One region of the Streptomyces sp. NPDC102514 genome, then DNA from elsewhere that is predicted to be linked to it. Evidence: riboswitches for the same ligand, from Rfam matches in the RefSeq annotation. Region 1 holds a riboswitch; each other region holds the start of a gene.

Region 1 (7,560 bases):
CGGCCCGGCTCAGCTCGACGGGTACGGGGACGCCTTGAGCTGCCGGGCCAGATGGGCCGTGTTGGCCGCCAGAGTGGCCGTCGTGGCGGAGGTGGTCTCGGGCGTCTTGTCGAGGTCCTGGTAGTCGGTGCCCTGCATGGCTTCGCCGACCCAGTAGGTGACCGCGTTCGGAGCGAGTGAGAAACCCACGTCGTTGAGCCCCTGGAAGAGGTCGGCGCTCACCTTGTGGGCCCCGTCCTCGTTGCCGACGACACACACCGCGGCGACCTTCCCGTAGGTGAGCATCCGCCCCTCGTCGTCCGTCTCGGAGATCTCCGCGTTCAGGCGCTCCATGACCCGCTGGGCGATGCTGCACGGGTGGCCCAGCCAGATCGGCGTCGAGAGGACCAGGATGTCGGCGCCCAGGACCGTGGCCCGGATCGCCGGCCACTCGTCACCGTCCCCCATGTCGGTCTCCACTCCGGGGCGGACGTCGTGGTCGGCGATCCGGATCACCTTGCCGGTGACACCGTGTTCGCCCAGCGCCGCCATGGTCTGCTCGGCCAGCAGCTGCGAGCTGGAGGCCGCGGGCGACGGCGAAAGGGTGCAGACGAGAGCGACAGCGCGCAAAGGGGTCGTTTCTGTGGTGGTCATGGCGCAGGAGTACCCCTTGTCGCGGCCGCATACCCAAGTTCACCTCAGAGGCGGAGGGCCGGCGGTGCGTCGGGAGCGAAATGTGCGCGAACCGTGAATTCGTGTGAGTGGACGGAGATCATCTGGGCACACGGTGTCTCGGAGGTCAACAAACATGATTCCCCTGCTTCTTGTTCTTCTGCTTACCCTGATCCTCTTTGGTGCGGGTTTCGCGCTGAAAATTCTGTGGTGGGTCGCGATCGTCGTTCTGGTCCTGTGGCTGATCGGCTTCGTCGCCCGCCCGAAGGGCGGCAGTGGCCGCTGGTACCGCTGGTAGCCGACCACATCGGTGCAGTTCAGGCCGTATGCGGCAGCGCTGGGCCCCCGATTCGGGGCAGCGCGTGCCCGCTCCGGGAAACCCGAGAAAAACCCGGCCCGAATTGAGTGAGTGAAGCCCCGGACGAGGGGCACCCGCCGCCAAGACGGTGGTTACGAAAATCGCCGTGCACGACGTACGGAAAAAGAGAGGGCCGGTGGGGAACCCCACTGTCCTCTGTTTACCGGAGGAGTTGTTTTCGCGTGACTGAAAATGTATGGGGTTACAAGTCGACCGCGGGTCGTCTGGCAGGCGTCGACCTCACGGGTTACAAGGTCGAGGCCACGGACGGCAGTATCGGCAAGGTCGACAAGCACTCCGACGACGTCGGTGACGCTTACCTGGTGGTGGACACCGGTGTGTGGATCTTCGGCAAGGAGGTCCTGCTCCCCGCCAGCACGGTCGTCAGCATCGACCAGGGCGAGCAGAAGATCGTCGTCGACCGCACCAAGCAGCAGATCAAGGACGCCCCGGAGTTCGACCGCGACAAGCACCTGGGCGACCAGGGCTACCGCGACGAGCTGGGCACGTACTACGGCACGGGCGGCCCGCACATCTGAGTCGGACCCGTACCGCATCACCCGACGGCCCCGGGACTCCTCCACGAGTCCCGGGGCCGTCGCGCTGCCCCGGACCGCCCGGCCGGACGCGTCATTGAGAAGATCACTCGTGACGTGAGCGTCCATCGCACCATCGCGTCCCGAAAGGAACCAACGAACTCATGCGTGTCATCGTGGCCCGCGGTCCGACGGAGGTAATCGGATGACCGGCAACGAAGAGTCCGTCCTGCTGCACACGGCCGGCCGGGCCGCCCACCTCACCCTCAACCGCCCGAGAGCCATCAACGCCCTCGACCACGCCATGGTGCGGCGCGTCGACGAGGCGCTGACCGCGTGGGAGCACGACCCCGCCGTCGAGACGGTCGTCATCACCGGAGCGGGGGAGCGCGGCCTGTGCGCGGGCGGCGACATCCGTGCCGTCCACGACGACGCCCGCGACGGCAACGGCGCCGCCGCGGCCGCGTTCTGGCGTGACGAGTACCGCCTCAACGCCCGTATCGCCCGCTGGCCCAAGCCGTACGTCGCCGTCATGGACGGCATCGTCATGGGCGGGGGCGTCGGCATCTCCGCGCACGGCAGCGTCCGGATCGTCACCGAACGGTCGAGGATCGCCATGCCCGAGACCGGCATCGGCTTCGTGCCCGACGTCGGCGGCACCTACCTGCTCTCCCGCGCCCCGGGCGAACTGGGCACCCGGCTCGCCCTGACGGGCGCGGCGATCGGCGCCGGGGACGCCCTGCTGTGCGGGCTCGCCGACCACTACGTACCGTCCGACTCGCTCCAGCACTTCATCGACGACCTCGCCGAGCTGCCCGTACGGGAAGCGCTGGACCGGCACGTGCGGCCCGCGCCGGAAGGGGAGTTGGCCGGGCAGCGGGAGTGGACCGACTCCTGCTTCGCCGCCGACACGGTTGAGGAGATCGTCGGGCAGCTGCTCGACCACGGCGATCCGGCGGCGAAGGAGACCGCGGAGACCCTGCTCGCCAAGTCGCCCACCGCGCTGAAGGTCACCCTGGCGGCTGTGCGCCGCGCCGGGCGGCTCGATTCGCTGGAGCGGGTGCTGGCGCAGGAGTACCGCGTCTCCTGCGCCGCCCTGACCACGCCCGACCTGGTCGAGGGCATCCGCGCCCAGGTCATCGACAAGGACCGCAACCCACGCTGGTCACCGCCCACCCTCGCCGAGGTCACCGACACCGACGTGGAACGCTTCTTCGAGCCGCTGGGGGAGCACGGACCGGAGTGGGAGCCGGGCAGCTGAGAGGTAAGTGTTCGGTGTGAGCAGGTTCTTGTCGGCTCCTGGTCTTGGGCATGAACCCGTCGAGCGGTAGCGTCACTTCGATACCGACGACGGCGACACGGAAGCCGGTGGGAAACCGGCACGGTCGCGCCACTGTGAACGGTGTGACTCCCCCGAGGGGAGCGCACCGTGAGTCAGACCCGGGGCCGTCGTCCTGTGCACCACCGAGATGGGACGCGAGTTCCCAGAGGAGGCCCCGTCATGGCGCAGCATGTCGCCCCGCCGAGCACCACCCCCGTCGTGCCCGCCAAACTGCCGCTGAAGGACATCGCTCCCTGGGCGGTCTTCATCGGCGTCCTGATGCTGGTCCTGCTGTACTTCGTCGGTGCCGAACAGGGCGCCACCTCCCTCGTCTCCGGCGAGAACGTCCATGAATGGGTGCACGACGCACGTCACCTGCTCGGCTTCCCCTGCCACTGACGAGGGGCCCCGCACACCCATGAACTCCGCAACGGTAAGAAACCTGCTCGTGCGGGGCATGCTCGCCGGCCTGGCCGCCGGCGTGCTCGCCCTGATCGTCGCCTACTTCCTCGGCGAACCGAACGTCGACAGCGCCATCGGTTTCGAGGAGTCCCACGCAGCCGCGCACGAGCACGGGCACGAGGTCGAACTCGTCTCCCGCAGCCTGCAGTCCACCGCCGGCCTCGCCACCGGCGTACTGATCTACGGAGTGGCCTTCGGCGGCATCACCGCCCTCGCCTACTGCTTCGCCCTCGGTCGCGTCGGCCGTTTCGGCGCCCGCGCGACGGCGCTGCTGCTCTCGGGCGCCGCACTGCTCGCCGTCTACGTCGTACCGTTCCTGAAGTACCCGGCCAACCCGCCCGCGGTCGGCAACGGCGACACCATCGGCAAACGGACCACCCTCTACCTCCTCATGATGGTGCTGAGCGTGCTCCTCGCGGTCGCCGCCGTGATCGTCGGCAAGCGGCTCGCCCCGAAACTGGGCACCTGGTACGCCACCGTCGCCGCCGTTCTCGGCTTCATCGTCCTGATCGGACTGGCGTACGCGTTCCTGCCCACCGTCAACGAGGTCCCCGGCGACTTCCCGGCCGCCCTGCTCTGGCGGTTCAGGCTCTCCGCCCTCGCCCTGCAGATCACGCTCTGGTCAGGCTTCGGGCTCGTCTTCGGTGAACTGGCCGAACGGCTGCTCCACCCGAAACCCGCCACGGCCCGGACGAGTACGGCGGCACCCGCCCCGCACTGACCGGCCGCGCGGACTCACCGGTCCGCGCCCGCTCCGGCGGCGTCCAGCGGCTGCCCGAGCCGCAGGTTCCACCGGCCGCCGCGTCCACTGACCGTGGTGGACGTCAGCGGCGGCACGTCGATCCGCCAGAAGGCCGCGGCAGGCGCTCCCAGCACGTGCGCCACCGCGGCCCGTACGACATCCGGTTCGACGACGGCGAGGGTACGGCCGTCCGTGGCCGTACCCGTACCCGTACCCGTGTCCGTGTCCGTTTCGGCGGAGGACTCCAGCCAGCGCGCCACCCGGGCGCAGAAGTCGGCCACGGACTCCCCGTCGTGCGGTGCGGAGGCCGGCTCGGCGAGCCATCGGGCCACGGCCTCCGGTTCGGCCGCGGCGACCTCGGCGAGCGTACGGCCGCGCCAGCGCCCCGCGTCCAGTCCTGCCAACTCCGCCGTCTCCACCGCGTCCAGTCCGAGCGCGGCGACCGTCTCCCGGCAACGCGCCGAGGGAGAAGCCACGACGCGCGCCGCCGACGGCAGGGATCCGGCCGCGGCACGGGCCTGCGCCTCCCCGCCGGCGTCGAGCGAACCCCCGTCGTCGAAGCGCGCCTGACGCAGTGCCGAACTCATCGCGGGCGAGACGAACGTGATGCGGTGGGTCATGCGCCCGCTTCCCGCGCTTCCCGTGTTTCGTGTGCTTCCAGTGTCACTTTGCTGAGCATGTCCATGCTGGCGGATGCTACCGCCGGGGCTGCATGCGATCGACGCATCGCATCGATGCATCAGATCGGTGCGTGCGGTCAGCCCCGCACCGGCGTCCCCGTACGCGCCGCGATCTCTCCGGCCGTCACGCCGGGGGCCCTTTCCACGACCGTCAGCCCGTCCGCCGTGATGTCGAAGACGCCCAGATCGGTGATGACGCGATGGACGCAGGCGCGGCCGGTGAGCGGTAGCGTGCAGGTGTCGACGAGCTTCGGCGTCCCGTCCTTGGCGGTGTGCTCCATCAGCACGATCACCCGCCGGGCACCGTGGACCAGGTCCATGGCACCCCCCATCCCTTTGATCATCTTTCCCGGGACGCTCCAGTTGGCCAGGTCTCCCGCGGCGGACACCTGCAGGGCGCCCAGAACGGCCGTGTCGACATGACCGCCCCGGATCATGCCGAAGGACAGCGCGGAGTCGAAGAAGGAGGCCCCGGGCAGGACGGTCACCGTCTCCTTGCCCGCATTGATCAGGTCCGGGTCCACCTCCCGCTCGGTGGGGTACGGGCCTGTGCCGAGGATGCCGTTCTCCGAGTGCAGGGTCACCTGTACGTCAGGGGACAGGTGGTCCGGGATCGTCGTGGGCAGCCCTATGCCCAGATTGACGTACGAGCCGTCGGTCAGCTCCCTGGCGGCGCGGGCCGCCATCTGTGCACGGGTCCAGGCCATCAGGCGCGTACCGTCCTCTTCTCGATCCTTTTGGCGGTGGCCTGATCCGGGGTCAGGGGCACGACCCGCTGGACGAACACGCCGGGCAGGTGCACCTCGTCGGGAGCGAGGTCTCCCGGCTCGACCAGTTCCTCCACCTCCGCGATCGTGACGCGGCCGGCCATGGCGGCCAGGGGGTTGAAGTTGGCGGCGGCCCTGCGGAAGACCAGGTTGCCGTGGGCGTCCCCGCGCCAGGCCCGTACGAGGGCGAAGTCGGTGGTGATGCCGTGTTCCAGGACGTGCGCCCGGCCGGCGAAGGTCCGGGTCTCCTTCGCCGGGGAGGCGACGGCCACCGAACCGTCGGTCGCGTACCGCCACGGCAGCCCGCCGTCGGCGACCTGGGTGCCGACACCCGCCGGGGTGTAGAACGCCGGGATGCCCGCACCCCCGGCCCGCAGCCGTTCCGCGAGCGTGCCCTGGGGGACCAGCTCGACCTCCAGCTCGCCGGAGAGGTACTGCCGGGCGAACTCCTTGTTCTCGCCCACGTACGAGCCGGTCACCCGCGTGATCCGGCCGGAGGCGAGCAGGATGCCGAGGCCCGCGCCGTCGACACCGCAGTTGTTGGACACGACGGACAGGCCGGTGCTGCCGCGGGCGTGCAGCGCGTCGATCACGACGTTCGGCACACCGCTCAGCCCGAACCCGCCGACGGCCAGCGACGAGCCGTCGGCGATGTCATGGACCGCCTCGGCGGCGGTCGGGCGCACCTTGTTCACGAACGGGACTCCTTCATGGACGGGACTTTTTCACCGGCCGGGCTCCTTCACGGGGACCGGGTACGCGGAACAGGCGCAGTTGGAGGGCGAGCGTGGCGTAGTAGCCGACCAGCGTGGAGAGTTCGAAGAGCGCGGCCTCGCCCAGGGCGGCGCGGGCAGCCGCGTACCAGTCGTCGTCGAGCGGGTCCGAGGGGGTGGCGAGGGCGCGTACCGCTGACCACGCGGCGCGTTCGAGCGGGTCGGTGAAGCCCGGATCGGCTCCTTCGCGCAGGGCGCGCACCTCCGCCTCGGTGAGCCCGGCGGCCCTGGCCAGTGGCTCATGGGCGTACCGCTCGAAGTCGCTGTCCCAGACCGCGGCCACGACGAGGATGGCTGTTTCGCGCACCCGCGGCGACAGGTCCGTCCGATAGCGGATCGCCGCGCCCAGCCCCTGGAGGTCGCGGCCCAGTCGTGGGCTCAACAGCATCGCGTTGAAGGGGCCGTTGAGGCGTCCCTCGGTGTCCGTGAGAGCGAACAGCTGAGGACCGTCGGAGCGGGGGCCGCCGGTGATCTCCTCGTACAGGAGCCGTTGGGCGGGGGAGAGGCTGTCGGGATGCAGGAGGGGGAGGCGGCTGCGGGGGCCGGGTGGGTTCGAGGGCATCGTCATCACTCCGTACGAGCCGGGGGCTCTGCAACCTCGGTCACCTCTGGCACCTTGGTCGCCTTGGTCGATTCGGGCTCTTCGGCAGCCTCGGCCGACTCGGGCTCGTTGGCCGACTCAGGCGCCCCGGTCACCTCGCGCGCGAGGGCCGCCAGGTCCGTGTCGGTGAGCAGCCGGGCTTCCCGTGCCATGAGGTCGCGGGCCCTGCGCAGGATCTCGTCGACCTGGGCGACCGTGGTGTCGACACCCAGCGCGGTCAGCTTGTCGGCGAGTGTGTAGGGGCCGCTGTCGGGAGTGAAGGGGACCTTGCGCGCGTTGCCGACGAGAGCCGGTTCCAGGCAGTTGTGCAGCAGGGGATCGACCGCGGTCTCCTGGGTGATGAGGTCCATCCCGCCCCAGGAGAAGGCGCTCGTGCCGGTCACCGGGTGGTTCCAGGCCAGGTGATACCCCGTCAACTCCTCTCCGGCGCGTGCCAGTTCGGTGAGACGTTCGGTCCTGATCCCGGTGTGCACCCCGTACAGGGCCTCGAAGGCCAGCGCGGTGGCGGCCAGGTCGGCGTTGCCGGGGCCGCCGCAGTAGCCGTTGACCGACAGTTCGACGACATCGGCGCCCGCCCGGACGGCGGCGACGGCGCAGGCGACGGCCAGCCCGAACGTGTTGTGCGGATGCAGGCCGACCTCGACTCCGGGGGCGAGTTCCCTGGTACGG
Region 2 (7,560 bases), 170 kb from region 1:
CTGCAGGGTGACCGAGAGCATCTTCTGTGAGACGCCGGCCATCCTGCGCTGCAGCTCGGCGAAGCGCACCTCGTCCGGAGAGGCCTCCGCCAGCACCTTGACGGCCATCGACGTCCACTTGGTGCCGATCCGGTCGAGCAGTCGGCGGGTCGGACACTGCGGGGAGAACAGGTCTCCCCGACCTTGCCCGGTCGCGGGCACGGACGGAGGGGTCACCTCGGGCTCACCACCTGTCGAAGAAGTGCGGTCTTGGATCTCTCACACTACGCACCTATCGTTTTGTCGTCACCATTGGTAACCACCTGAGAGGTCCATGTGCCCGCCACATCGAGCCGTACGTCCAGCCCGTCCAGCCCGTCCAGCCCGTCCAGCCCGCCCAGCCCGTCCAGCCCGTCCGCACCGCCCAGTCATGACCGGCCCGCCGTGGAACTCCGGCGGATCACCGCCAACGGCGTCGACCTCAACGTGGCCCTGGCCGGTGAGGGCCCGGCCGTCCTGCTGCTCCACGGCTTCCCGCACACCTGGCAGCTGTGGACCGACGTCCTCCCCGAGCTGGCCGGCCGCTACCGGGTGATCGCACCGGACCTCCGAGGATTCGGTGCGAGCGCGCGGGAGGAGAGCGGGTACGACGCCGGGACGCTCGCGACCGACGCCGAGGCCGTTCTCGACGCCCTAGGGGTGAGTTCCGCGGCGGTGATCGGTATCGACGCGGGCACCCCGCCGGCCTTCCTGCTCGCCATGCGCCGTCCAGGTCTCGTCCGGCAACTCGTGCTCATGGAGTCGCTGTTGGGCACACTGCCGGGTGCCGAGGAGTTCCTCGCCCATGGGGCACCGTGGTGGTTCGGCTTCCACTCGGCGCCCGGCCTCGCGGAATCCGTGCTCACCGGGCACGAGGGCGAGTACATCGACTGGTTCCTCGACGCCGGAACGCTCGGGCACGGCGTGCGCCCCGCTCTCCGGGACGCCTTCGTGGACGCGTACACCGGCGCCGAGGCCCTGCGCTGTGCCTTCTCGTACTATCGCGCACTGCCCACGAGCGCCCGGCAGGTGCAGGAAGCCGTCCGTACGGCGCGGTTGACCGTCCCCACCCTGGCCATCGGCGCCCGGCCGGTGGGCAGAGCGCTGGAACAGCAGCTACGGCCTGTGGCGGATCATCTGGTGGGCCATGTCATCGAGGACTGCGGCCACATCATTCCGCTGCATCGCCCCGACGAACTGCTCGGGCTTCTGAGGCCCTTCCTGGCGGCGGGCGATGAGGGCAAGCAGGTATAGCCACTCCTCGCCACTCTCAACTTATAGCGCACCGGGGGGCTTGCGGCAAGGCCCCCGTTCTGCTGCAGAATCTCGCACTCAAGGCGAGTAACTGCGGAAAAAGGTGATTCACGAAGTGCGTGCGTTTTTGCCGCTCGACGGTCCGCGCGGTGACGTCGAACCGGGAGGAGCCGGTGACATGGACTCTTTGCTCACGAGCGCGTTCGACCTTCCCGACCATCTCTCCCCCAAGGCCGATCCGCTGCTGATCGGCGGCGACGAGAGGCACTTCGCGGCCATCGCGGAGAGCCTCGACCAGGCGATCACCGAACTGTCCGACCGGCTGGACGCCGAGCGCAAGGCACCGGGAGGCATCGGCCGGGAGGCGATGGAGCGTGACGCGGAGATCCATCGGCTGACCGCTCGGCTGCGCGCCCTGCGCCGCTTCGGCCTGGACCTCTGCCTCGGGCACGTCGTCGGTGCGGACGACCCCGAACCGCTGTACATCGGACGGCTCGGCCTCACCGACAGCGCCGGGCGACGGCTGCTGATCGACTGGCGCTCCCCCGCGGCCGAGCCGTTCTTCGCGGCGACCCACGCCAACCCGCTGGGGCTGGCGAGCCGTCGCAGGTACCGCTGGACCCGGGGCCGGATCAGCGACTACTGGGACGAGGTGTTCACCGCCGACGGCCTCGAAGGACATGCGGCGCTCGACGACCACTCGGCGTTCGTCGCCAGTCTGGGCAGCACCCGCTCCAGCCGGATGCGGGACGTGCTCACCACCATCCAGGCCGACCAGGACGCGATCATCCGCGCGGGATCCCGGGGCGCGCTCGTCGTCGACGGCGGTCCCGGCACGGGCAAGACGGTCGTCGCCCTGCACCGGACCGCCTACCTCCTCTACTCCGACCCCCGTCTCGGTCACCGTCGGGGCGGAGTGCTGTTCGTCGGCCCGCACCAGCCCTATCTGGCGTACGTGGCCGACGTCCTCCCCAGCCTCGGGGAGGAGGGTGTGCAGACCTGCACGCTGCGGGACCTCGTCGCCGAGGGAGCCGGAGCGCCGGACGAGACCGATGCGGAGGTGGCCTCACTCAAGTCGTCCGCGCACATGGTCGGGGCGGTCGAGACGGCCGTCAGGTTCTACGAGGAGCCGCCCGCGAAGGGGATGACGGTCTCGACCCCCTGGTCCGACGTCCGGCTGAGCGCCGACGACTGGACCGAGGCGTTCGGGACGCCGGGCCCCGGCGTCCCGCACAACGAGGCGCGTGAGCAGATCTGGGAGGCCCTGCTGACGATCCTGCTGGACAAGCACGACGACGACGTACCGCCCGACCTGTTCCGCCGGGCTCTGCTGCACGACGAGGAGCTGACCGGGGCCCTCGACCGCGCGTGGCCGCTGCTCGAAGCGGCCGACATCGTCGGGGACCTGTGGTCGGTGCCCGCCTATCTGCGGATGTGTGCTCCCTGGCTCGGCCCCGACGACGTACGCAGGCTGCAGCGCGCGGAGCCGCAGGCGTGGACGGTGTCCGATCTGCCGATCCTGGACGCGGCGCGGCAGCGGCTCGGCGATCCGGAGTCGGCGCGGCGCAGGCGCCGGCAGGAGGCCACCCTCGCCGCCCAGCGCGAGCGCATGGCCCAGGTCGTCGACAACCTGATAGAGGCCGCGGCCGACTCGGGCGCCGACGGTGACGACGGCGAGGGCCTGGTGACGATGTTGCGCGGCGAGGACGCCAAGGTCAGCATGGTCGACGAGTCCGAACTGGCCACCGCCGAACCGGATCTGCTCGCCGGTCCGTTCGCGCACGTCGTCGTGGACGAGGCCCAGGAGCTGACCGACGCGCAGTGGCAGATGCTGCTCCTGCGCTGCCCGTCGCGGAGTTTCACCATCGTCGGGGACCGCGCGCAGGCCAGGCAGGGGTTCACCGAGTCGTGGCGGGAGCGGCTGGAGCGGGTCGGTCTCGACCGGATCGAGGTGGCCTCGCTGAGCATCAACTACCGGACTCCGGAGGAGGTCATGGCGGAGGCCGAGCCGGTCATCCGGGCCGCGCTCCCGGACGCCAACGTGCCGACCTCCATCCGCAGCAACGGCATCCCCGTGGTCCACGGATCGGTCGCGGACCGGGACGCGGTCCTGGACACCTGGCTCGCCGCGCACACGGACGGGATCGCGTGCGTCATCGGCGATCCGACGTTCCGGGCCACGCCTCGCGTCCGGTCGCTGACCCCGGAGCTGTCGAAGGGGCTGGAGTTCGACCTGGTCGTCCTCGTCGACCCGCATACGTACGGGACGGGTGTCGCGGGGGCGGTCGACCGCTATGTCGCGATGACCCGCGCGACCCGGCAACTGGTCGTCCTCACCAGCGGCTGAGGCCGGTGGGGTTCTTGTGGTCGCCGGGCGGTGACCACAAGGGCCCCGCCGCCCGTATGCGCTTGTCCGCCGCCGTGGTCCGGCATTACCGTGCCGCGGTGAAGCTCTTCTCGCTCGCCTGGACCGCGTTGCGCACGGCGGTCGCCGAAGTCCCGGACGAGGACTTCGAGCAGCCGTCGGGCTGTACGGGGTGGCTCGTGCGGGATCTGGTGTGCCACCTGGTCATCGACGCCCAGGACATCCTGATCACCCTGGTCACCCCCGCCGACACCGGACCGACCGTGGACGCGGTCACCTACTGGCAGCTCGGCGGAACCCCGGCCGGCGAGGATCCGCTGGACGCGCTGATCCCCCGGCTGGCCGCCGCGTACGGGGAGCCGGAGCTGCTGAAGTTCCACTTCGACGACGTCGGTTCCGCCGCGGGCCGCGCCGCCGGACTCGCCGATCCCACGGCCCGCGTCGGCACCCGCGACGAGGTGCTGACCGTCGGCGACTACCTGTCCGTGTACGTCCTCGAAGCGACCCTGCACCACCTCGACCTGATCTCCCGGCTGACCTCGACCACCCAGCCGCCCGCCGCGACCCTGGCGGCGGCCCGCGCGTCGCTGGAGCAGATCGCCGGGACCCCGTTCCCGGCCTCGTTCTCCGACAAGGCCGCGCTGCTGATCGGCACCGGACGGCGGACGCCGACCGATGCGGAGAAGACCGCCCTTGGCACCCTCGCCGGGCGGCTGCCGCTCGTACTGGGCTGAGCCGGCACCCGGGGCGGGTACGAGATAGGCCGGCCGATCGGCAGCCCCGCCGTGCCAGGCTCCCGGCCTGGGGGCAAGCGCCTGACCTGGACCGTTACCGTACGGCCGCATCGCACCCCCGCCGGTGCGCTCCCGGCGCTGCCCTTCTAGGGTGCCGCCATGGACTCGCAGCACTACCTCTCAGAACTGTTCTCCCTGGACGGCCGGGTCGCCCTGGTGACCGGCGGCAGCTCCGGCATCGGGCGGGGCATGGCGGAGGCGCTGGCCCGCGCCGGGGCGAGCGTCGTCGTCGTGGCACGCAAGGAAGCGGAACTGCGGGCGACGGTCGAGGAGTTGCATGCGCTCGGCTGCCGTGCGGCCTGGGTCGGCGCGGATCTCGGTACGCGTGAAGGCGTGCGCGAGGCAGCCGAGCAGGCGGTCGAGGCCTTCGGTGAACCCGACATCCTCGTCAACTGCGCCGGCGTCAACCTCCGGCCGCCGATGAGCGAGCTCAGCGACGAGGTGTGGGACACCACCATGGCCCTGAACCTGGACGCGCCCTTCCTGCTGGGCCGGCGTTTCGGCCCGGCCATGGCCGAGCGGGGCTTCGGGCGGATCATCCACATCACCTCGCAGCAGGCCCACCGCGCCTTCGTCCAGAGCGGTGCCTACGGCGTCTCCAAGGGGGCGCTGGAGTCACTGGCCCGCTCACAGGCGGAGGCCTGGTCGCCGTACGGGGTCACCGTCAACACGCTGGTGCCGGGCTTCGTGATGACACCGCTGAACAGGCGGCTGTCGTCCGACCCGGAGAAGGTGGCGGCCCTGGCGGCGCGCACGATGGTCGGACGCAACGGCCTCGCGGAGGACTTCGCGGGCGCGGCGGTCTTCCTGGCGAGCGCCGCCTCCTCGTATGTCACCGGGCAGTCGGTCTTCGTCGACGGCGGCTTCTCCGTGCACTGAAAAGTTTTCCACGACCGGGGTGTGCCCCGTAGGGTGGCCGGTGCAGCTGGTTCGCCCCGTCCGCCAGACGGGTGCGTCGCAAGAGGGAACCCGGTGGGAATCCGGGACTGCCCCGCAGCGGTGAGTGGGAACGACCGCCGTCACACGCACTGGGCCCGGCCGGGTCTGGGAAGCGACGGCCAGTAGGTGTCCTCCGCAGGGAGGACGTGCCCGCGAGTCCGAAGACCTGCCAACTGCCCGTGCGCGAACCATTCGTGCGCGGAGATCCCGGTGACCTCGTGGGCGGGTCGGCGTACTTGATCCGGCGGACGACCGCGCTCTGCGCGCGGTTCGGTTTCCGCCCGGTCCGTCACCCCTTCGCGCTCGCGTCCCGTCCCGGGATCCCAGGGAGATATCTCGCGAAGGAGATTTCCGTGACAGCGCAGTCCGCAGCCGCGGCGGCACGGGCCACCGTGTACGGCTACCCCCGCCAGGGACAGAACCGGGAACTGAAGAAGGCCGTCGAGGGCTACTGGAAGGGCCGGGTCGACGCCGACGCCCTCCGGGCCACCGCCGCCGAGCTGCGCCGGGCCAACTGGCGGCAGCTGGCCGAGGCCGGCATCCACGAGGTTCCCACCGGCGACTTCTCGTACTACGACCACGTCCTGGACGCCGGTGTCATGGTCGGCGCGATCCCCGCACGCCACCGCGCCGCCGTCGAGGCCGACGCGCTCGACGGCTACTTCGCCATGGCGCGCGGCACCCAGGACGTGGCGCCGCTGGAGATGACGAAGTGGTTCGACACGAACTACCACTATCTGGTGCCCGAGTTGGGTCCGGACACCGTCTTCACGGCCGACTCGAGCAAGCAGGTCGCGGAGCTGAAGGAAGCCCTGGCGCTCGGGCTCACCGCACGACCCGTCCTCGTCGGACCCGTCACCTACCTCCTGCTCGCCAAGCCCGCCCCGGGTGTCGCCGGCGACTTCGACCCGCTCACCCTCATCGACCGGCTGCTGCCCGTGTACGCCGAGATCGTCGCCGATCTTCGCGCCGCGGGGGCGGAGTGGGTCCAGCTCGACGAGCCCGCCCTGGTGCAGGACCGCACACCCGCCGAGCTGAACACGGCCACCCGCGTCTACCGTGACCTCGGCGCCCTGGCCGACCGCCCGAAGCTGCTGGTCGCGTCCTACTTCGCCCGGCTCGGCGACGCCCTGCCGGTGCTGGCCAAGGCCCCGGTGGAAGGTCTCGCGCTGGACTTCACCGAGTCGGCCGCCGCCAACCTGGACGCGCTCGCCGCCGTGGGCGGACTGCCCGGCAAGCGTCTGATCGCCGGAGTGGTCAACGGCCGCAACATCTGGGTCAACGACCTGGAAAAGTCCCTCGGCACGCTCGGCACCCTGCTCGGGCTGGCCGACCGGGTCGACGTGGCCGCCTCCTGCTCCCTCCTCCACGTCCCCCTCGACGCCTCCGCGGAACGCGACATCGAGCCGCAGATCCGCCGCTGGCTCGCCTTCGCCCGGCAGAAGACCGCGGAGATCGTCACTCTCGCCAAGGGCCTCGCGGGCGGCACCGGCGCTATCGCCGCCGAACTCGCCGCCAACCGGGCCGACCTGGCCTCCCGCGCCGGGTCCGCGATCACCCGCGACCCCACCGTACGGGCCCAGGCCGCCGCCGTCACGGACGCCGACGCCCGCCGCTCCCTGCCGTACGCCGAGCGGGCCGCGGCCCAGCGCGCCCACCTCGGCCTGCCGCTGCTGCCGACCACCACCATCGGCTCGTTCCCCCAGACCACGGAACTGCGCACGGCACGGGCCGACCTGCGCGCCGGGCGGATCGACAGCGCCGGGTACGAGGAGCGCATCCGGGCCGAGATCGGCGAGGTGATCTCGTTCCAGGAGAAGACCGGCCTCGATGTGCTCGTGCACGGCGAACCCGAACGCAACGACATGGTCCAGTACTTCGCCGAACAGCTCACCGGATACCTCGCCACCCAGCACGGCTGGGTCCAGTCCTACGGCACGCGGTACGTCCGCCCGCCGATCCTCGCCGGGGACATCTCCCGCCCGGAACCCATGACGGTGCGCTGGACGACGTACGCCCAGTCGCTCACCGCCAAGCCGGTCAAGGGCATGCTGACCGGGCCCGTCACCATGCTCGCCTGGTCCTTCGTCCGCGACGACCAGCCGCTCGGCGACACCGCCCGCCAGGTCGCCCTCGCCCTGCGCGACGAGGTGAACGACCTTGAGGCGGCCGGGACTTCGGTCATCCAGG
Region 3 (7,560 bases), on a different contig from region 1:
CTCGTAGTGGCCGCTGCGGTACGTCGTGTCGATGCTGACGCCGATGACGTTCTCGGCGATCCGGAAGGAGTAGTACATCCGGTCGCCGTCCAGGCTGTCCTGGGTGTAGCCGTGGCCGACCGGTCCCGCCCCTGCCCGCCCGGGGTCGAGGTGTGCGGCCAGATACTCGTGCGGGGTGCACAGCCGGCGCCGCTCGTCGGCCGTCACGGTCCGCGCCGAGCGGGTGTGCCGTCGCAGGATCGCTTCGAGCACCTCGCTCTTGGGGTCGTCGCCGGTCCGCAGGGCCTTCGCGTAGGCGGCCGTGTCCGTGTCCGGGACCGACATCAGCTTGCGGGAGCCCGTCGCGAAGTCGCCGAGCGCGGGTGACAGGCAGCCGCCGGGCAGATCGTCGTGGTTGCCCACCGTCGAGTACCAGGGGATGCCGAGCCCCGGGCTGGTCACCGGCCGCCGCGCGGCCGTGAGGAAACCGGGGACGGCGGGCAGCCCGCGCCGCTTGTCCAGGTCGCGCAGGCCCGGGTCGTCCGGGTGCCAGTAGAGGGGGAGCCCCGAGTCCTGGACGCCTTCGTACGCCGACGGGTCGCCGGAGTCGGGAGTGATCCGGCCGCCGCTCATCAGCGTGAGGAACCAGTCGAGTTCGAGCGCGGAGTTGTTGTCGATGTTGTCGCCGGTCGTCATCACGAAGGCGGGCGGCAGACCGGTGTGCGGGCCCTCGGCGAGCGCGTTCACCTGCTCCACGAGCGCGACGGCCCCCGCCACGGTCAGCGCCTCCTGAGGACGCCAGGCCGCGGCCCCGCCCGAGCGCAGGAACTCCGTGCGCAGCGGGTTCTGCACATCGGTCAGGTGCAGGTCGGTGAACTGGACGAAGCACGCGAGCGGGGTCCGCCGGTCCGGGCGGCCGGTGGCGGCGGGGGCGAGTTCCTCCCGTACGACCAGGGGCCGGCCCGGGCCCGTGACCAGTCGGCGGTAGCTGCCGGAGTGCGGGCTTCCGCTCAGCCGGGCGGTCATGTCCAGGGTGGTGGCCGCGTACGGCGCCGGCCGCCGGGTGGCACGGGCCGGCCGCGGGGCCACCTGTTCGGCCGCGGGTGCCGCGGAGGGGCCGGGGCGCTGCGGCGGGACGAGGGTCGCCGCTCCCGCTGCCGCCGTCGCCCCCGCCGCCATCGCGAGGGTGCCGGAGACGAGCAGGAAGCGACGGCGGTCGATGGCCGCCGCGGCTTCCCCATCGGCCGGGCCCCTCCCGGACGGATCCCTTCCGGCCATGTCCCTTCCGGCGGGTCCGGTGATTCCGGCGGTTCCGGCGGTTCCGGTCATGGGCTGGTCCTGCGGCATGGGTCGGTCCTCCGGTGCCTCCGAGCGGCGCGCTGAACGGAACCACTCATTCAGGCCGCGGGGGCACGGGCGTGGCGCCGCCGTGAACACCGCCGGAACAGGAGAAACGTACGAAACGGGCGGCGGAGACCGGCATTCCCGTCGAGCCCTCGCCGAGCCGCGACCGAGCCCCCACCGCACTGCCGCACGGCCGTGAAAGCCGCCGTGATAGCTTGCGAAAGCCAGTCGAACCCATGTACGTGGGTCAGGGAATCCGGTGGAAATCCGGAGCTGACGCGCAGCGGTGAGGGTGACGGGCGGGGCATCGGCCACTGGACCGGATCGACGGTCCGGGAAGGCGCCTCGTCCGGGTGAACCCGAGTCCGAAGACCTGCTGGCGGCCTCCGCGGTCCCGAGACGGCGGGGGAGCACCGTACGACCGGGCTCCGCGTTCGAGCCCTCGACGTCTGAGGAACTTCCGTGCCCATCGCACGCCCCACCCGCCCTGCCGCCCTGCTCGTTTCCGGGGTCGTTCTGCTGACCGCGTGCGGTGGTGCCGACTCGTCCGGCTCAGCCGGCAAGGACTCCGCGGCAGCCGTCACCCTGGAGAACTGCGGCCACACCGTCCGCGTGGAGTCCCCGCCGCGCAAGGCCGTCTCCCTCAACCAGGGCACCACCGAGATCATGTTCTCGCTGGGCCTCGCCGACCGGATGGCCGGCAGCGCCACCTGGACCGACCCGGTGATGAAGGGCCTGGAGAAGGCCGACGCGCAGGTGAAGCGGATCGCCGACAACAACCCGTCGTTCGAACGGGTCCTGGACGCCGACCCCGACTTCGTCGCCGCCTCGTTCGTGTCCACGCTCGGCAAGGGAGGCGTCGCCACCCGCGAGCAGTTCGAGAAGCTCGGCGTACCCGCGTACGTCTCGCCCTCCGACTGCGCGGGCAAGGACAACACCGGGGACGGCGACGGCGCCCGCAAGAAGCCCCTCGGCATCGACGCCATCTACGGGGAGATACGCGACCTGGCCGAGGTGTTCGGTGTGGAGGAGCGGGGCGACAAGCTGGTCGCCGAGCTCCGGCAGCGCATGCAGAAGGCCACCGCCGGCATCGACGCCTCGGACGTCTCCCTCCTGTACTGGTTCGCCAACTCCGAGTCGCCCTACATGGCCGGCTGCTGCGGCGCCCCCGGCATCATCACCCGGGCGTTCGACGCGAAGAACGTCTTCGACGACACCCACGAGGAATGGCCCCAGATCAACTGGGAGACGGTCGCCGACCGCGACCCCGACGTCCTCGTCATCGGCGATCTGACCCGCAAGTCGCAGACCGCCGAGTCCGCGAAGAAGAAGATCGAGTTCCTGGAGTCCGACCCGGTCACCAAGAACATGACCGCCGTGAAGAAGAAGCGGTACGTCCTGCTCAGCGGGCAGGCCATGAACCCGACCATCCGTACCGTCGAGGGCGTCGAACAAGTGGCCACCGCCCTGCGGGAGTTCGGGCTCACGGGGTGACTCGCCGGATGGCACGGCCGCGCGTGGGACTGCTCTGCGCGGCCGGCGTGGCACTGCTCGTCGCCTCCGTCGCCGTCGCGATCACCATCGGCCCGGCGGACATCCGCGTCGCCGACGTCTGGTCCGTGGTCGCCTCCCATCTGGGCTGGGGGAGTACGGAGCTGAGCCCCATCCGGGACGGCATCGTCTGGCAGCTGCGGCTGCCGCGCACCCTGCTGGCCGCCGTCTGCGGGGCCGGACTCGCCGTGTGCGGCGCGGTCATGCAGTCCCTGCTGCGCAACCCGCTCGCCGACCCGTTCGTCCTCGGGGTGTCCTCCGGAGCCTCGACCGGCGCGGTCGTCGTGGTCGTCCTCGGCGCGGGCGGCGGCCTGGTGTCGGTCTCGGCGGGCGCGTTCCTCGGCGCGCTGCTGTCGTTCGGACTCGTGCTGCTGCTCAGCCACACGCTCGGCGGGACGACGGACCGCGTGGTGCTGAGCGGTGTCGCCGCGATGCAGCTCTTCTCGGCGCTCACCTCCTTCGTGGTGATGACCGCCGCCGACGCCGAGACCACCCGAGGGGTGCTGTTCTGGCTGCTCGGCTCGCTGGGCGGGGTCGGCTGGACGGACGTCTGGGTCTGCCTCGCGGTCCTGGTGGTCGCGCTGGCGGTCTGTCTGGCGTACGCGCGCACGCTGGACGCGTTCGCCTTCGGCCAGGACGCCGCCGCGACCCTCGGGGTGTCCGTGGCCCGCACCCGGCTGGTGCTGCTGTGCGTGACGGCGCTCCTGACGGCCGCGCTCGTCAGCTCGGCCGGCGCCATCGGCTTCGTCGGACTCGTCCTGCCGCACGCGGCCCGCGCGGTGGTGGGTTCCGGCCACGCCCGGCTGCTGCCGGTCGCCGCCCTCGCCGGCGCGGTGTTCCTGGTGTGGGTGGACACCCTGGCCCGTACCGTCCTCGACCCCCAGGAGGTGCCCGTGGGTGTGGTCACCTCACTCATCGGCGTACCGGTGTTCGTGCTGGTGCTGTACCGGACGCGGAGGACACGATGACGACCGAGCACGCCGGGACCACTGAAGGTGCCGGGACCACCGAGGGCGCCGGGATCGCCGCCGGGCGCGCGGAAGGCGTCGAGAAGGGTACGGCCGTGCGGGATGCCGGCCTCCGGGCCGGCCGCGTCACCCGGACCGCCGACGGACGCGTCATCCTGGACGGCGTCAGTATCAGCCCCGCCCCCGGCACCACCGTCGGCCTCCTCGGGCCCAACGGTTCCGGCAAGTCCACCCTCCTGCGGCTGCTCTCCGGCGTCCTCGCCCCGGCCTCGGGCGTGGTCACCCTCGACGGCAGCCCCCTCGGCGAACTGGGCCGCCGCGACATCGCCCGCCGTATCGCGGTGGTCGAGCAACAGGCCGACACACAGGTCGAGTTGAGCGTCCTGGACGTCGTACGCCTCGGCCGCACCCCGCACCGCCGCGCCTGGACACCCCCGTCGCAGGCCGACGAGGAGGCCGTACGCGACGCCCTGGCCCGCACCGGCCTCGCCGACCGCGCCCACCAGTCCTGGCACACCCTCTCCGGCGGTGAACGCCAACGCGTGCAGATCGCCCGCGCCCTCGCCCAGGAACCCCGTGAACTCCTCCTGGACGAACCCACCAACCACCTCGACATCCAGCACCAGCTCGACCTGCTGAACCTCGTCACCTCGCTGCCGGTCACCAGCGTCGTCGCCCTGCACGACCTCAACCTCGCGGCGATGTACTGCGACCGGCTCGTCGTCCTGCGCGAGGGCCGCGTGGTGGCCACCGGGACACCGGGCGACGTACTCACCGAGGACCTCATCGCCGAGGTCTACGGCGTACGGACCGCCGTCACCCGCGACGACTCCGACGGTCCCGACGGCCGGCCGCACGTGCGTTTCCTGGGCACCGTGAGCCGTCCCGCGCCCCAGGAACTCGCGAACGCGTGTCCGGAATGATGTCGGCATCCCTGCGCGCGGCCCCTCGCACGCCTACGCTCAGCCCGTGCTGCGTATCACCGACGCCCGAACAGGCGACCCCGTCACCGCCACCCCGGCCCGCCGGGGCCTGACCCGCGTCGAGGCGCGGGTGGAGCGCCCCGACGCCACCGGCCTGCGCGTGCTCCTGACCGCCGACGTCCTCGTACGGGCCCTGGAGATCGGCGGGACCCCCGTGTGGACCGTGCTGACCGGCACGGAGGACCGCGCGGAACTGCGGGCCCGGGCCAGGGCGCTGGGCATCCGGCCGTTCGAGGACGAACGGGACAGCGGCCTCGGCCTCGGCGAGGCCCAGGTGCTGAGCGTGCGCGCCCGGACCGACGGGCCGCCCGGCAGCGCGAGCACTGCCGACGAGGCGGCGGGCGTGCTGCGCGTCGAGGTCGCCCCGGCCGACATCGGGAGCGCGGTGGCACAGGACGACGAGAGCGCGTCCGCCCTGCGCCTCGCCCTGCTCGCCCGCCCCCGGGACGAGGAGCTACGGCTCGACGCGGCCGATCTCACGGACGCCGAGGACCAGTTGAAGCACTGGCGGGGCGCCGTCGCCGGCTGGGCCACCCGGCCCTCGGGCCCCATCCCCGACCCCGTACGGGACCAGCTGCGCGCCGCCTGGGAGGACGACCTCGACGTACCCGCCGTCCTGGGCGTGCTGCGGAAGGTGGAGACGTCGGGGACCGTTCCGGACGGGGCCCGCTTCGAGACGTACGCCTACGCGGACCGGCTGCTCGGCCTCGAACTGACCCGGGACATCGGCCGCGGGGCTCCGGCGTGATCGCGCGCGCCGGAGCGGGCCCGCTGCGCCGTCTCGTCGTGCTGCGGCACGCCAAGTCCGCCTGGCCGGACGGCGTCCCCGACCACGAGCGGCCCCTCGCGTCGCGCGGGCGCCGCGACGCCCCGGCCGCCGGGCGGATCCTCGCCGACGCCGACTGCCTGCCGGATCTCGCGCTCTGCTCCACCGCCGTACGCGCCCGGGAGACCTGGGACCTGGCCGCCGCCGAGTGGGGTACGCCGCCTCCCGTGCGCCATGACGCGCGGCTGTACGGGGCGGAGGTGCCCGACCTGCTCGAAGCGGTGCGCGAGGCTCCGGCGGAGGCCGAGACCCTGCTGCTGATCGGGCACAACCCCGGGCTGGAGGAACTGGTCCTCACGCTGGCGGGCGACAGTCTCGACGACGCGCTCGACGACGTCCGTATGAAGTTCCCCACCTCGGCGATCGCGATCCTGGCGTGGCACGGCCCCGGCTGGGAGTCCCTGGGCCCTGGTACGGCGCTGCTCACGGAGATGATCGTGGCGCGGGGGAAGCGGGCGCGCGGGGAGAAGGGGCGTCGCGGGCGGGGCCGGTAGCCCGGCCATGCCCCTCGCCCCGGGGGGTTTGTTTTTTTGGGTGCGGCGTCGCTGTGGCGGGCGTGCAGGATTGCGCAGTTCCCCGCGCCCCTGAGGAGGTGCGTTCTTGGGTGTTGCGTCGCTGTGGTGGGCGTGCGGGATTGCGCAGTTCCCCGCGCCCCTAGGGGGGTGGGGCGTCGCTGTGGCGGGTGTACGCGAGAGGGCCGTCGTGCGTCCCTGGGGGGTGCTTGGCGCGCATACGCTGGGGGGATGCAGGACGAGTACCGCACCGTGGCCCGCGCAGGGGTGCACGAGACCGAGATCAACCGCTCCCGGTTCCTCTGCGCACTGGCACCGGCGGCCACCGAGCGGGAGGCCCAGGACTTCGTCGCGGCCGTCCGCAAGGAGCACGCGGACGCCTCGCACAACTGCTTCGCGTACGTCATCGGCGCCGACGCCTCCGTACAGAGGGCGAGCGACGACGGCGAACCGGGCGGCACCGCGGGCGTCCCGATGCTCCAGATGCTGCTGCGCCGCGACATGCGGTACGTCGTCGCCGTCGTCACCCGCTACTACGGAGGCGTCAAACTCGGCGCGGGCGGACTCATCCGGGCCTACGGCGGCTCGGTGGGAGAGGCCCTGGACACCCTCGGCACCCTCACCCGCAGACGCTTCCGCCTCGCGACCGTGACCGTCGACCACCAGCGGGCGGGCAAGGTGCAGAACGACCTGCGCTCCACCGGCCGCGAGGTGCGGGACGTCCGCTACGGGGAAGCCGTCACCATCGAGATCGGCCTGCCGGACGCCGACGTGGACGCCTTCCGGAGCTGGCTGGCCGACAGCACGGCGGGGACCGCGGGGTTCGAACTGGGCGGAGAGGCGTACGGGGACGCATAAGCCGCACATCGGGCTGTTACGGGAGTAGCCGCCCGTGATGTCCGACCCGGCCGTTAGTCTCGGGGATCATGAGGCTGCTGCACACTTCCGACTGGCATCTGGGCCGGGCGTTCCACCGCGTGAACATGCTCGGGGCCCAGGCCGATTTCATCGGTCACCTCGTCGAGACCGTGCGCGAGCGCGACGTCGACGCCGTGATCGTGTCGGGGGACGTGTACGACCGGGCCGTGCCCCCGCTGGCCGCGGTCGAGCTCTTCGACGACGTGCTGCACCGCCTCGCCGACCTCGGTGTGCCCACGGTGATGATCTCCGGGAACCACGACTCCGCGCGCCGGCTCGGTGTCGGCGCCGGACTCATCGACCGCGCGGGCATCCACCTGCGGACCCAGCCCTCGGCCTGCGGCACGCCCGTGCTGCTGAAGGACACCTTCGGGGACGTGGCCTTCTACGGGCTGCCGTATCTCGAACCGGCCCTGGTGAAGGACGAGTTCGGGGTGGAGAAGGCGGGCCACGAGCACGTCCTCGCCGCCGCCATGGAC
Region 4 (7,560 bases), 340 kb from region 1:
GGCGACACTCACCGTCGCGCCGCTCTGGGTCGGGGTGCCACCCCACATGTTGGAGACCGTCTGGCCGTTGGCGAAGGCGAAGACCAGCTTCCAGCCACTGATCGCGGCGGTGCCCGTGTTGCGGATGGTGATCTCGCCCTGGAAGCCGCCCGGCCACTCGTTGCTGACGCGGTAGCCGACGGAGCAGCTCGCGCCGGGCGTGCTGCCACCGTCGGCGGTGGTGACACTCACCGTGGCCGAGCGGACCGAGCGGTTCCCGGCCGCGTCACGTGCGTAGACGGCGAAGGTGTACGCCGTGTTGGCGGTGAGCCCGCTCACCGTGGCGGTGTTGGTGGTGGCCGCGGCGACCGTGGTCTCGCCGCTGCCACCGACCCGCACGACGTCGTAGGCGGCGACACCCACATTGTCGGTGGCGGCGGTCCAGGTGAGGGTCACCGAGGTGGCCGCCACGGCAGAGGCGCGCGGGGTGCCGGGAGCGGTCGGGGCCTGGGTGTCACCCGGGGTGCCGCCGCCGTAGATCGTGGCCTCCTTCGAGGTCTGGGCGATGCCGTTGGCGCCGTTGAAGATGCGCTGCCCCCAGGAGCTGAGCTGTGTGGGGTCGAAGCCGATGGTGAGGTCCAGGATCGGATCGGTGTTGCCGCTCCAGGACCAGGCGAGGTAACCGAGGCGCAACTGCTGCGCCGTGGCCATCATGGTGTCCTCGTCCGGGTCGCCGTACTGGTCGGCCGGACCGCCGAACTCGCCGATGAGGATGGGGAGTTTGGCGGTGACGAACGCGTTCAGGTAGTCGGTGATCTCCGCCGCGGTGTCGAAGACGCTGTACATGTGGATCGAGAAGATCAGGTTGCCGGTGGTGTCGGCGTCGTAGACGGCCTGGGCGTTGGCCCGCATGACTCCTTGCCAGTCCTGGCCCCAGTTGGGTGCGTCCACCATGATGGTGTGCTCGAACCCGGCGGCCCGCAGCTTCTTGACGGCCGCGACCGTGGGATCGGTCCAGCCCGCGGGGTTGGTGTTGCCCCAGGGCTCGTTGCCGATGTTGACGATGACGTAGTTCTCCTGGCCGGTGAGCACGCTCTTGAGGCCGATCCAGTAGTCGGCCGCGTGGTCGAGCGTGCCGGCCGCGGTGTCCTCGCCGTAGCCGGTGGTGTCGTGCACCTCCAGTACGCAGATCAGCCGGTTGGCCTTGCACTGGGCGATGACGGCGGCCACGTCCTCGGGGCTGTTCTTGCTCCAGCGGTGGCCGTCGGAGAGGACGACGCGGACGGAGTTGGCTCCGAGGGCCTTGATGTCGGCCAGTGACTGCGTCTCGCCCGGGTACCAGGTGTGGGCGTGGTTGACGCCGCGCATGACGAAATCGTTGCCGTTGCCTTCGAGCAGGCGGCCGTCGTCGATATGGAGGCCGGTCGCGAGGGCGCCCGGAGACGCGCCGGGCGGGTCACCGGGCAATTGCGCGTGTGCGGCGGTCGGTACGAGCGCGCCGAGAACGACGAGCCCGAGCAGGGCGGCCAGCCCGGCGAGGAACGCGCTGACGAGGTTCTTCCGTGTCGTGCTTCTTGTTCTTCTCACTGCGACTCCAGGGAGTGAGCGCCAAGAAACTTGGGTTGCGGGAAAGTGGGAGCGCTCCCATAGAGTCACCTTGCCAGGGGCACGTCAAGACTTGGCGCATGCTCGGCCGCGTAACGGATGTGCCGGAGGGGGCCTGCGGGGAGGCCCCCTCCAGGACGTGTCAGGACCCGGCGGCTGCGGGAACCCCGGCGTCGAAGGGCACGGACGTGTGCTGATGGACGATCAGCCAGCGGTCGCCCGTCAGCCGGTAGCCGGTGGTCACCCGTGCCGTGGTGTCCAGCGCGTGGCCGCCGGCCAGCGTGGCGCGCATCCGTACGAGCGCGTGGCTGAAGGCGATGCTCTCGTCGACCCGCACGCGAAATGCGAGCACCTCGCGCTCGACCGGCCCGGACAGCGTCGAGAACCACACCTCCTCGGCCTTGCGGAGCGCCTCGACCCCGCGCTGCTCCAGACCGCTCACCGGGTGGAACACCTCCACGTCCGGTGCGTAACAGGCCATCGCCCGGTCGAAGTCCCGCTCCCGCCCGGCGGCCGTCAGTTCCGCGTCGAGCCGGCGGATCTCCCCCTCGGCGTCCTCGTCGTCCCAGAACGCGCGCACCTCCATGGCCCCGAGGGCCGCCACCGGGTGCTTCGAGGCGGCCTCCACTGCCTCCTCCAGGCTGTCGCACTCAAGGATGTCGTACCCGGCGACGTACTCCTTCGTCTCCGCGAACGGACCGTCGGTGCGCAGCACTTCGCCCTCGCGGACGCGCACGGTCACCGCGTCGGCCGGGGGCCGCAGCCGGTGGCCGTGCAGCCGTACACCGCGGCGCACGCTCAGCTCCTCCACCCATGGTTCGACGGGGGCCATCCCCGAGGCGTCGGCGGTGTCGTCGCCGCAGACCAGCAGCATGTACTTCATGGTTCCTCCCGGTGTTCCTGAGACCCTGTACCTCCCCGACGAACCGGGGTGAGCCGAATCGACACCCCCGCAGCATCTCCTGTGGACCGGCGCCGCAGAAGGCGGCACCCGGCAGCGGTGTGGCCTGTTCCGGGAGCCCGCGGGACACCTGCCGTACGTACGCTGGGAACAGGTGGCGGAAGAGGGGGCGTCAAGGATGGCGGGACAGTCGTGCACGGGGTGCGCCGGGACCATGAGGTCGCTGCGCGAGGAACTGCGACAGGCCTCGGAGGAACGGTCCTTCGCCGGACTCCCGATGCCCCGGCCGGACAGCGGACGGTCCGCGGACACCCCTGACCCGGCCGGGGACGACCTGGTGGCCCTCATCGAGCGTCAGGTGGCCGAGCACGAACAGGACCTCGGGCCCGACCATCCGGACACCCTGCGCTCCCGCAACAACCTCGCGGGCGCCTGTCTGCAGGCAGGACACCTCAAGCAGGCCGTTTCACTGTCCGAGCGGAACCTGGCCGACAGCGAGCGCGTCCTGGGCGCCGCCGATCCCCACACGCTGACCTGCCGGAACAACCTCGCGGGCGCGTACGAGGCGGAGGGCGCCCCGGACCGTGCCGTCCCGCTCTACGAGAGCGCGCTGGCGGCCCGCGAACGCGTCCTGGGACCCACCGACCTGCTCACCCTGCAGTGCCGGGACAATCTCGCCCGCGCCCACGTGCTGACGGGGAACCCCGTGCTCGCCGTCCCGCTCCATGAGCGCACGCTCGCCGACCGTGAACGCGTCCTGGGCGCCGACCACCCCGACACCCTGCTCTCCCGCTGCGAACTCGCCCATGTCCACCACACGGTGGGAAACCCCGCGCGCAGTGCCGAGCTGTTCACGCGAGCCCTGGCCGACAGCGAGCTCGGCCCCGGCCACCCCGCGACCGGGCAGCTGCGGGAACTCCTGACCCATGTGCAGGGCGGCTGAACAGGCGCTCCGTTCCCACCGGGAGGACCGGCGCGCGCCGCGTGACCACTCTCACGCCCCCCGAGGGCCGCTTGTCACCACCCCTGTACGCGCACTACTGTCACGACGCCTTGGTGCTCGGGAAATCGGTGTGATGCCGGTGCGGCCCTCGCCACTGTGATCGGGAAGTCCGGCTCCGGCCCTCACGGGCAGCCACTGGGTCCTCGGACCCGGGAAGGCGGAGCACGGGTGGTGTTACCCGTAAGCCAGGAGACCGGCCAAGGCACGTCAACCATCCACGAGGTGCTGGAGAGGGTCTGCTGAGCCATGCACATAGCCGAGGGTTTCCTTCCTCCGGCGCACGCGGTCGCCTGGGGCGTCGCGTCGGCGCCGTTCGTCGTCCACGGAGTCCGGTCGCTCACCCGTGAGGTCAGAGAACATCCCGAGAGCACGCTCCTCATCGGCGCGTCGGGGGCCTTCACCTTCGTTCTCTCCGCACTGAAACTGCCGTCGGTGACCGGCAGTTGTTCACATCCCACCGGCACCGGCCTCGGCGCCATCCTGTTCCGGCCACCGATCATGGCGGTCCTGGGCACCATCACCCTGCTCTTCCAGGCGCTGCTGCTCGCGCACGGCGGACTGACCACGCTGGGCGCCAACGTCTTCTCGATGGCGATCGTCGGCCCGTGGGCCGGCTACGCGGTCTACCGGCTGTTCCGGCGGTTCGACGCGCCGCTGATGGTCGCGGTGTTCTTCGCCGCGTTCGTCGCCGACCTGTCCACCTACTGCGTCACCAGCGTGCAGCTGGCGCTCGCGTTCCCCGACCCGAGCAGTGGATTCCTGGGCGCGCTCGGCAAGTTCGGCTCGATCTTCGCCGTCACCCAGATCCCGCTCGCGGTCAGCGAGGGCCTGCTCACCGTGCTCGTGATGCGGCTGCTGGTGCAGTCGAGCAGGGGTGAACTGACCCGGCTCGGTGTGTTCCTGACCGGCAGGCGGACCCGGACCGGGAAGTCCGGCCCGAACGAGACTCCCGAGACCGACGAGACGCCCGAGACGACCGGGACGGTGGCCCGATGAGCCGTAACGCGAAGATCAACGCCCTGCTGCTGTTCGTGGTGGCCGCGCTCGCCGTCCTGCCGCTGGTCTTCGGCATGGGCGACCACAAGAAGGAGCCGTTCACGGGCGCCGACGCGGAGGCGGAGACCGCGATCACCGAGATCGAGCCGGACTACGAGCCGTGGTTCTCCCCCCTGTACGAGCCGCCCTCCGGTGAGATCGAGTCGGCGCTGTTCGCCCTCCAGGCCGCCCTCGGCGCGGGCGTCCTCGCCTACTACTTCGGCCTGCGCCGGGGCAGGCGCCAGGGCGAACTGCGGGTCCTGGCACAGCGGGAGGACGACCAGGGACCGACGGACAAGGCGCCCGGCGATGCCGGTGCGTCCGCGGCCGGACCGAGCCGACCGAACGAACGGGCCTGAACCTTCGTGCTGCCGATCGACGCGGCGGCGCACAGCAGTCGCTGGCGCCGCCGCCATCCCGTGGACAAGGCCGTGCTCGGTCTCGGCCTGACCGTCCTCGCGATCTCCCTCCCGCCCTGGCCGGGCGCCGCCCTGGTCCTGGTGACCGCCCTCACCGTGCTGCTGGGCCCGGCCTCGGTACCCGCCCGGCGGCTCTGGCGCGCCTACCGGGTGCCGCTGGGCTTCTGCGTGACCGGTGCGCTGCCCCTGCTGCTCCAGGTCGGCGGCCCGGACGGGTTCGTGACCCTGGCGGAGGGTGGTCCGGTACGCGCCGGGGAACTCCTGCTGCGTACCTCGGCCGCCTCCCTCGGCGTGCTCCTGTTCGCGTTCACCACTCCCCTGTCCGACCTGCTGCCACGGCTGGTCAACGCCGGGGTGCCCGCGCCGGTCGTCGACGTGGCCCTGGTGACGTACCGGATGAGCTTCCTGCTCCTCGACTCGGTGCGCCGGATCAGGGAGGCGCAGGCCGCCCGGCTCGGGCACACCACGCGGGCCGCCACCTGGCGTTCGCTGGCCGGGCTCGGTGCCACGGCCTTCGTGCGGGCCTTCGACCGGGCGACCCGGCTGCAGGCCGGACTCGCGGGCCGCGGCTACGACGGCACCCTGCGCGTCCTGGTCCCGGAGGCCCGGATCTCCGCGCGCTTCACCCTCGCCAGTGTCGCGCTGCTCGCGGCGGTGGCCGCACTCACCTTCGTACTGGAAAGGCCGCTGCGATGAGCGAGCCCGTGCTGGTCGCCCTGCGGGACGCGTCCTACGCGTACGAGGACGGCCCCACCGTGCTCAGCGGCCTCGACTTCGAGGTGCGCGCCGGGCGGGCGCTCGCCCTGCTCGGCCGCAACGGCAGTGGCAAGACCACCCTGATGCGGCTGCTCAGCGGCGGACTGCGCCCGCACAGCGGTCAGTTGACCGTGGAGGACAGGCCGGTCCGGTACGACCGCAAGGGCCTGACCCTGCTGCGCACGACCGTCCAGCTGGTGGTCCAGGACCCGGACGACCAGTTGTTCGCCGCGTCCGTCTTCCAGGACGTGTCGTTCGGACCGCTGAACCTCGGCCTGTCCGACACCGAGGTACGGGCCCGGGTGGACGAGGCGCTCGCCGCGCTGGACATCTCGGCCCTGGCCGAGCGCCCGACCCATCTGCTCTCCTACGGTCAGCGCAAGCGGACGGCGATCGCGGGTGCCGTGGCGATGCGGCCGCGCGTCCTGATCCTCGACGAACCGACGGCCGGGCTGGACCCGGACGGCCAGGAGCGGCTGATCGCGACCCTCGACGGGCTGCGGGCGAGCGGCACCACCGTGGTGATGGCGACGCACGACGTGGACCTCGCCCTGCGCTGGGCCGACGACGCGGCACTCCTCACCCCGTCCGGAGCGGTCACCGGTCCCGCGGACGCGACCCTGGCCCGTACGGATCTCCTGGAGCAGGCGGGACTACGGCTGCCCTGGGGGATCGCGGTGGCCGAACTGCTGCGTACGCAGGGCCTGTCGACCTCGCCGTCCACCGGCCCGCGCACCGCGGAGGAGCTGGCCGCGCTGACCTCGCGGCACTCCGCTCCCCCGGTGCCGGCCGAGAACTGAGCGCCGTCAGTCGGCGGGTGTCACCCTGGTCACCCTGCCGCGGGCGTCGGCCTGCAGATAGCCGCTCCTGTTGAGCTCGTCGGCGAGGTAGACGAACATCTCCGCGTCCCGGTCGAACACATTGTTCGGTGACTTGACCACGAGGTAGCGGGTCGTCGCGTCGTCGACGTTCAGCTTCTTCTCCGCCTCGGCGAGCAGGGCGGGGAGCCTGTCCCAGTCGAGGCCGTCCAGGGTCATCGGCTGGGCCCCACCGGCCAGCTGCGCCTTGATCGGGCTCTCCTGGACGCCCCGGCCCACGTAGTAGGTGTACTGCTCGTAACTGGTCCGGCTGCCCTCGACCATCACCTGCGCGGAGACGTAGTCGGGATAGACCGTCAGGGTGCCGTACCGGTCGCGGCCCGTCTCCTTCTCCAGTGCCTCGAACGCGGTACGGATGCCGTCCGGCGTCAGCAGGTCGGTGGGCGTCTTCTGTTCCGTGCGCCGGGGCGTGGGGCTCTTGTCGGCCGTACCGGTCCTGTCCTTCGACGAGGAGTCGGCCGACGGGTTCGCCGTCGCTCCGCTCGTGGAATCGCCCGAGGCCGACGATCCCGAGCCCTCTCCGTCGGGCAGCAGTGTCCACGCCAGCACGCCCACCAGCACCGTTCCGACGGCGGACAGGGCGACCGCGGCCCGGCGTCCCCGCCGCGCGGGTCGTGCGGGCGCCGGGCCGGTCGGCCGGGGCACGGCGTCCTGCGGAGGGGTGAGCCGGTAGGAAGTGGGTTCCGTACGGTCCTCGGGTACGGCGTCGGCCGCACCCTCGCTCATGGCGTCGGCCACTCCCGGGCCCATACCCGCGCCCGCGCTCACAACTGTCAGCATGCGGTCGAACGTCCCGGCGTCCGGGCGTGCCTGCGGGTCCCGCACCAGCACGCACATCAACGCGTCCGTCAGCGGGCCCGCCTTGCGGGGCGGCGGAACGTCCTCGTACAGGACGGCCGCGAGAGTGGCCATCGTCGTGCCCCTGCGCAGCGGATGGTGGCCCTCGACGGCGGCGTACAGCATCATCGCCAGCGACCACAGGTC

Evidence for each region. A riboswitch is a leader RNA that binds a small molecule or an ion and turns the genes downstream of it on or off. The one in region 1 is predicted to bind cobalamin.
Region 2: linked by a shared signal. The riboswitch ahead of metE (5-methyltetrahydropteroyltriglutamate--homocysteine S-methyltransferase) and the one ahead of ACZ60E_RS02175 (CbtB domain-containing protein) in region 1 are both predicted to bind cobalamin.
Region 3: linked by a shared signal. The riboswitch ahead of ACZ60E_RS35035 (ABC transporter substrate-binding protein) and the one ahead of ACZ60E_RS02175 (CbtB domain-containing protein) in region 1 are both predicted to bind cobalamin.
Region 4: linked by a shared signal. The riboswitch ahead of ACZ60E_RS00610 (energy-coupling factor ABC transporter permease) and the one ahead of ACZ60E_RS02175 (CbtB domain-containing protein) in region 1 are both predicted to bind cobalamin.

The regions. Positions count from the first base shown of each region.
Region 1 is NZ_JBVJLW010000001.1:469,853-477,412, forward strand. It holds gene ACZ60E_RS02155 (flavodoxin family protein) at 10-633, opposite strand; gene ACZ60E_RS02160 (hydrophobic protein) at 788-949, shown strand; gene ACZ60E_RS02165 (ribosome maturation factor RimM) at 1,192-1,548, shown strand; gene ACZ60E_RS02170 (enoyl-CoA hydratase/isomerase family protein) at 1,751-2,806, shown strand; cobalamin riboswitch at 2,880-3,010, shown strand; gene ACZ60E_RS02175 (CbtB domain-containing protein) at 3,047-3,265, shown strand; gene ACZ60E_RS02180 (CbtA family protein) at 3,285-4,049, shown strand; gene ACZ60E_RS02185 (histidine phosphatase family protein) at 4,064-4,690, opposite strand; gene ACZ60E_RS02190 (3-oxoacid CoA-transferase subunit B) at 4,828-5,457, opposite strand; gene ACZ60E_RS02195 (CoA transferase subunit A) at 5,457-6,212, opposite strand; gene ACZ60E_RS02200 (carboxymuconolactone decarboxylase family protein) at 6,226-6,852, opposite strand; gene ACZ60E_RS02205 (hypothetical protein) at 6,858-7,560, opposite strand, start outside.
Region 2 is NZ_JBVJLW010000001.1:301,329-308,888, reverse strand. It holds gene ACZ60E_RS01430 (winged helix-turn-helix transcriptional regulator) at 1-216, opposite strand, end outside; gene ACZ60E_RS01425 (alpha/beta fold hydrolase) at 424-1,272, shown strand; gene helR (RNA polymerase recycling motor ATPase HelR) at 1,451-3,619, shown strand; gene ACZ60E_RS01415 (maleylpyruvate isomerase N-terminal domain-containing protein) at 3,718-4,371, shown strand; gene ACZ60E_RS01410 (SDR family NAD(P)-dependent oxidoreductase) at 4,531-5,310, shown strand; cobalamin riboswitch at 5,341-5,558, shown strand; gene metE (5-methyltetrahydropteroyltriglutamate--homocysteine S-methyltransferase) at 5,724-7,560, shown strand, end outside.
Region 3 is NZ_JBVJLW010000017.1:7,417-14,976, forward strand. It holds gene ACZ60E_RS35030 (TIGR03767 family metallophosphoesterase) at 1-1,257, opposite strand, end outside; cobalamin riboswitch at 1,532-1,718, shown strand; gene ACZ60E_RS35035 (ABC transporter substrate-binding protein) at 1,786-2,817, shown strand; gene ACZ60E_RS35040 (FecCD family ABC transporter permease) at 2,826-3,842, shown strand; gene ACZ60E_RS35045 (ABC transporter ATP-binding protein) at 3,938-4,765, shown strand; gene ACZ60E_RS35050 (hypothetical protein) at 4,812-5,573, shown strand; gene ACZ60E_RS35055 (SixA phosphatase family protein) at 5,570-6,145, shown strand; gene ACZ60E_RS35060 (YigZ family protein) at 6,395-7,021, shown strand; gene ACZ60E_RS35065 (exonuclease SbcCD subunit D) at 7,090-7,560, shown strand, end outside.
Region 4 is NZ_JBVJLW010000001.1:129,959-137,518, reverse strand. It holds gene ACZ60E_RS00625 (cellulase family glycosylhydrolase) at 1-1,566, opposite strand, end outside; gene ACZ60E_RS00620 (nuclear transport factor 2 family protein) at 1,727-2,467, opposite strand; gene ACZ60E_RS00615 (tetratricopeptide repeat protein) at 2,700-3,428, shown strand; cobalamin riboswitch at 3,523-3,704, shown strand; gene ACZ60E_RS00610 (energy-coupling factor ABC transporter permease) at 3,735-4,484, shown strand; gene ACZ60E_RS00605 (energy-coupling factor ABC transporter substrate-binding protein) at 4,481-4,882, shown strand; gene cbiQ (cobalt ECF transporter T component CbiQ) at 4,889-5,638, shown strand; gene ACZ60E_RS00595 (energy-coupling factor ABC transporter ATP-binding protein) at 5,635-6,498, shown strand; gene ACZ60E_RS00590 (serine/threonine-protein kinase) at 6,505-7,560, opposite strand, start outside.